Regions from separate parts of the Methanobacterium sp. genome, predicted to be linked through region 1. Evidence: riboswitches for the same ligand, from Rfam matches in the RefSeq annotation. Region 1 holds a riboswitch; the other holds the start of a gene.

What was found. Region 1 has a riboswitch for fluoride ahead of HY987_RS09585 (prenyltransferase/squalene oxidase repeat-containing protein). Riboswitches for the same ligand answer to the same signal wherever they lie in the genome.
Region 2: linked by a shared signal. The riboswitch ahead of HY987_RS04700 (cation:proton antiporter) and the one ahead of HY987_RS09585 (prenyltransferase/squalene oxidase repeat-containing protein) in region 1 are both predicted to bind fluoride.

What each region holds. Positions count from the first base shown of each region.
Region 1 is NZ_JACRGA010000025.1:46,833-50,022, forward strand. Features, by position in the region: gene HY987_RS09580 (inorganic diphosphatase) at 1-501, opposite strand, end outside; gene HY987_RS09585 (prenyltransferase/squalene oxidase repeat-containing protein) at 613-1,290, opposite strand; fluoride riboswitch at 1,618-1,678, opposite strand; gene HY987_RS09590 (formate--phosphoribosylaminoimidazolecarboxamide ligase) at 1,980-3,071, shown strand.
Region 2 is NZ_JACRGA010000010.1:37,333-40,522, reverse strand. Features, by position in the region: gene HY987_RS04705 (hypothetical protein) at 1-6, shown strand, start outside; gene HY987_RS04700 (cation:proton antiporter) at 152-1,351, opposite strand; fluoride riboswitch at 1,510-1,573, opposite strand; gene HY987_RS04695 (hypothetical protein) at 1,907-2,065, opposite strand; gene HY987_RS04690 (TetR/AcrR family transcriptional regulator) at 2,395-3,039, shown strand.

The DNA.
Region 1 (3,190 bases):
AATTGAATGTTCTACTACCTTCAATGCTTCTTTGTAATCTTCCCAACCCAATACTTCCGTGGATTTTCCTTCAAGTCGTTTGTATTCCTGGAAGAAGTGAACAATCTCGTTAAGGAGTGATTCTGGAAGGTCGTCGATGTTTTTTATGTGATTGGATCTGGGGTCATCCACTGGAACTGCCAGGATCTTGTCATCCTGTTCCCCACCATCTATCATCTTTAAGAGACCAATTGGCCGGCTTTCGATTACACATCCCGGAAATGTTGGTTGTTCCATAATTACCAGTATGTCCATGGGATCTCCATCATCGTAGAGAGTTTGGGGGATTATACCGTATTCTCCAGGATAAAAGAATGGTGATGACAGAACTCTGTCTAGGATAAAAGACTCTTTATCCTTGTCATATTCATATTTATTCCGTGAGCCCTTTGGTATTTCAATCACTGCGTACACCACTTCCGGTGCATTTGGTCCTGGCTTAATATCTTTCCACAAATTCATTATATCCTCTCCTTTCTAATTTTCTATTGAAATTTAAATAAATTTAAAAAGTTTAAATGAGATTTAATCAATAAATTACCATTATTTTTATCTCAATCAAGTTTAAGAATTTTACAGCCCAAAGTCAGGATAATTTAAGCTTTTTAGAACGTGCAAAGCTCGATAAACATATTCGAGCTCTGATATTCCGATAAAGTAAGATCTTCTAAATCCTCCATCTGCATTTTGAAGTTTTAATACAAAATTAATGACTTCATCCCGGTTTAACCAGCAAACCAAAGGATAATTAAGGATTTCATAGATTCTAATCCCCGCATATATACTTTCAATGTAGGGAGGGTAACTTAGAGGAGTGTAAGCAAAAATTCCTTCATCAGTCTGGCAACTCTGGGTGAAATCTATTATTTTATCCCGGGAGTTTATGGAATCAGGGTTAATAAGGTTCAATGTTTCTAGAGCATAATAGGTTGACATTATATCAGACCTATATTTCCCAAATCCCCCATCCTCATTTTGGAAGTGCAAAACACGTTCATTAATATATTCTGGCAACTCAATCCCAACTATTCTCATGACATTAGTCATCAAATAAATTATTTCAAGATTAGAAGTCCTGTATCGCCCTAAAAATCTATTAACATATTTTTGAGGAAAAGTTGGACTTCTTTTAAAAGAATCCAGAATGTTTACCCTGTAAAAAATTCCCCGGGTACCGTATTGCCTTCCTCCTTGTAAGTTTTCAATCCACTTAATTGTGTTTTCCTTATTGTGGGGTTCTTCATCCAACATTTTAAGAATTTTAACACCGTAGTACGTATTTTTAGTGTCAGGAATCCCTTCATAAAGAGTGAATCCACCTTCAAGATGTTCTCTTTCGTGGACAAACTTTAAAGCTTGGTCTAGAATTTGAATCGCCTCAACATGAATTTAGCAAATGGATTCATGGAATAGAGAACTTGAAAATAAAATTCTAGGAATAGGTCCTGGAATGAATTTTATTGATTTTGACTGCTTTAAAATCGAAATACATCCAGAATGATTTACATTGCATGAAAAAATAGTTTTCATAACTGATGAGTTTGATTTCGCTTGCACTATGATTCCTCCATAAATTTTTTGTTTATAGGGATCATCAGCACTTTGCGGTTATAAGGTGGAACCCATCACCTACATAAATCACTATTAACACAGGGAATATAAAAACATTTCTGATCCACATTAAAAATTGGACCCAACAACTAAAATCATTAATACTCAAATAGCACATATGTAGGAACTAAATTAAATCCCTAAAACCAATTCAGTGGTTTAATTTAACTTATTTTAGTTTTTCAGAATTTTATACAGCGTTTAATGTTACCAGTATTACTTGAATAAATCCATCCTCACACCAAAAACCAAGACGAAAAAGATAACTATCAGAAACTAACCATGTTAATTTAACCAGATATTTATTAACATGCGGAGGGATTTAGCAAATGAGTAAAATAAACCGGCAGGAAATTCTGGATGTTTTAGATGGGTATGATAAGGAAGACATAACTATTGCGACTTTAGGAAGTCATTCATCCCTGCATATGTTTCAGGGAGCGAAAGCAGAGGGGTTCAGGACGGCAGTAGTTTGTGAAAAAGGACGGGAGATACCTTACAAAAGATTTAACGTTGCTGATGAATTCATAATGGTTGATAAATTTAGTGACATAGTTAATGATGATGTCCAGCAGGAATTAAGAGATATGAACAGTATAGTGTTCCCACACGGATCTTTTGTGGCCTATGCTGGACTGGATAATATTGAAACTATTTTTAACGTCCCCATGTTTGGAAATAGGGACATTTTACGATGGGAAGCAGAAAGAGACCTCGAAAGAAAGTTGATGGTTGAATCCGGAATCAGGATTCCGAAAAAGATAACAAATCCTGGGAAAATTGACGGCACAGTTATGGTAAAGTTCCCTGGAGCCCGGGGAGGAAGAGGATACTTCGTTGCCAACTCAACTGAAGAATTCGACCAGAAGATCGAGGCAATGATGGCGAGAAAATGGATCGAAGAAGAAGATATAAAAGAGGCTCACATTGAAGAATACGTATTGGGATGTAACTACTGTATTCATTACTTCTTCTCAGGATTAAAGAACGAAGTAGAACTTTTAGGAATTGATAGCAGATATGAATCCACTATTGACGGTTTAGTCCGAGTACCTGCGAGAGACCAGCTAGACATCGGGGCAAATGCATCATATGTTGTAACAGGTAATCACCCTGTAGTTTTAAGAGAATCACTACTTCCACAGGCATTTGACATAGGAGACAAAATCACAGAGGGTGCTAAAGAACTGGTACCACCAGGATTTAATGGTCCGTTCTGTATGCAGACTCTAGTTAACGATGACTTGGAAATAGTAGTATTTGAAATGAGTGCACGGTCAGACGGTGGAACAAACACATTCATGAACGGATCCGCATACAGCTACCTCTATTATGGAGAACCATTGAGCATGGGCCGTAGAATGGCACTCGAAATAAAAAATGGAATTAGCGAAAATCGCTTAGAAGAGATCATAACCTGATCAATTCATTATTCCATCTTTTTATTTAACCATCTCAAACCCTGTTAAAACATTAAAAGAATTATCAAACCCATTTAACAAATATTATAAAAATAGGACTTCCATCCCCACATATTGGA
Region 2 (3,190 bases), on a different contig from region 1:
GGATAGTCCTGCACTACCCCCTTTTTTTCTTCTTTCGTGTAGGTTTACTTTTTTTAATATTTTCATTTAGGTTTTCTAAAAAATTATTATTTAGACCAATTTTTAATAGAAAAACATTTTTACCTGCAGAAATCCCTACCTGCAGAAATCCCTATTTATCAACTTTAAGCGCCTTTTCACCATACCAACTAACTCCCAGGGCACCTAGGGGTGCAGTGAATAATATGGCAATTACAGCTATGGCCAGAATCTCTTGCCCGGATGCAACACCCATTGAAAGTGGAATAGCACCTATGGCTGCCTGTACCGTTGCTTTGGGCATGTAAGCAATTATGCAGAAGATTTTTTCCTGTAAATTTAGATTTGAACCCAATAGTGACAAGTATACCCCTGCACTGCGTGCCATTAAACCTATTATGATTATGGTCAGACCCACCACTGCAAATGAAGCTGCCAGGTAGATGTTCACTTGTGCTCCCACCAGTACAAAGAGCAGTATTTCTGCAAATATCCATATTTTATCAAATTTACCCGAAATCTGCATTCCCAGTTCTGGCATTTTCCCCAGTATAACAAAACCAATCACCATAACACCTACCAGAGCTGCAATTGGAACCAAACTGCTTAATGCATCACCTAAATTCTTTAATATGATGGCTGAAGCGAGGATTATCAGTGTCTTCTCGGTGTTACGTATGTTAAAGCGTTTGAAGACATATATTAAGATAACCGCAATGATCAGTCCAAATAGAATTCCAAGAGCAAATTGTAAGGGAATACTCAGAACTGTCATTAGATAGTTTACCTGCTGGCCTCCGTATATTCCCAGGAATATGGAAAAGATGGTGATGGAAACCACATCATCAACTGAAGCACCGGTTAATATGATAAGTGGGATTCCTTTACTAGTTCCCATCCTTCTCTTGATGAATGAAAGCATTTGGGGGACGATAACTGCAGGGGATACCGCTGCAATGATAAAACCCAGCATTCCTGCTTCAACAAAAGGTAAACCTAAAAGATAGTGGGCTACGAACATTACAGTGAGTCCCTCAACCACATCCGGGATAAAACTCATTTTAACAGCGGACATTCCAACCTTCCGCAGGCTATCCATGTGGATTCCAAATCCTGCCCTCAATAGAATTATGATAAGTGCTATTGCCCTTAAATCCCCAGATATATTTAGTATGGCTTTATCAATGAGATTCAATCCATACGGACCAATAATTATGCCCAAAATAAGCATTCCCAGTAATCCGGGGAGTTTAATTTGTTTAAAGAGTTTGCTGAATAATAGACCAAGTAAGATTATAATGGCTACGCTAAAGGCCACGTACTGAAATTCCATTTAGATCAATCCTAATCTTTAAATAGTTGTTTAGGAGTTATTCCCAACAAGTAGTCAACTAAATTTGATTTAAATTTGTTCAGATAGTGGTATTTGAAAATAGTATTGTTTAGTGGGGTTTTTTCATATTCTAACATTTCGCTTCTTCCTTAGATTTTTTTTAAACAGGAGTCATTAGCTTGTTGTAAGCAGTTTATGGTGAACCCCATCACCGAAGGTAAGTGTTATAATTTTTTATTATATAATACTTTTGAATTTCACCATCCTTTTGAATTTCAATATATCTTACCTTTTTAATAATTTTCGTTGGTAAAAAATGTAAGAACTTAGGAAAATAAGCAAACCAAAAGGAAAATAAGCAAATCTAAAATTTTTCCAAAGAAAATAATGTTTTTTTAAATATTGTAATTTAAGTTAGTAGACCCGGTTATAATAAATCAAAGCAAAACAAGAAAGGGTTTTTTAGGGTTGAAATTCAATTATATAAGTTGAAATTCAATTAAAAAGTTTAATCCAATTAAAAAAAAAATGTATTCAAGTTATCATAACTTGAATTTATCCTGCTATTAGTGCAAAAAGGCCGGCAATAAACATTATGACTATTGCAATCCATAGTAACCACACCGTAAAAACAGGGAATAGCAGGAAAAGAATCAGGAAAATAATAGCAAAACCCACCAGTGACCCACCAGTTGCTTGTTGTTTTTCAACCATTTTTTTCACCTCCTCTACATAATTAATCTATTATTATAATCTCTTTTTTTAAATATAAGTTATTTTCGGGCATTAATTATATAAAAGGGCATGAATTATATTAAAATTCCATAAAATAATTTAAAATTTAACATTAACTTCACCTGAACATTTGTTCCTGCGGGGGTTTCCAGTTTGTCCATGTGCTCTTTTTAACAGTACTAAAAATTTATTTAAAACCAAAATATTTATATAGTGCTAGTACTGATTAGTCATATAACTGACTGGTGAGTCATAAAATAAAATAGCAGGTCATTGATCCATTAGTCACAATTGTTATGGTGAAACATATGGCACTGGCAAAATGGAAGGAAAGAGAAAAAGAACAACGTCGAAATGATATTATCGATGCTGCTAGGAAACTATTCGCTAAAAAAAACCTTGATGAAGTTTCAATGGATAAAATAGCAAATGAAGTTGGTTTTGGCAAAGGTACGCTTTATCTTTATTTTAAAAATAAAGAATCATTATACTTTGCTGTAACCTTACGCAGTACTCGAATTTGGGCAGAAATGGTTAAAAAAGAGGTTAAAAAGGGAAATACTAGTTTAGAAAAGTTAAAATTATATGGAAATGCAAATAGGGAGTTTTCTAATAAATACCCCGATGATTTCAGGCTATTGTATTCCCCTTCATCAATTAAAAAACAATTTGATATGGATAAAATGACGAGTAGTGACCAGTTCCAAGAAGAAAGGGACTTATTCAAAGAAATAATGTTCATAGGAATAGATTTGATACAAAAAGGAATAGATGAGGGTGAAATCAGACCCGATGTGGATCCTACTGAAGCTGCTATTCTCCTATCAGTAATCTTCAATGGTAATGTGAATATGGGGGACTGGAGTAAAGAGATACTGGAAAGCAAGGGGATTGGTGAACAAAAATTTACCAATGATATAGGGGACTTTTTTCTCCACATGTTAATGAAATAAAAGAAACTGGTGAATATCTCAAAGGGAATTAACTGATTAGCTAACTGAGATTTAAATGCGGACAAACATGATTGAATTGAGTTTTTATAGTAAAAAAAAGCTAAATGAGAATTATTATAGTAAAAAAAGAGCCAAATAAGAGCCATTATAG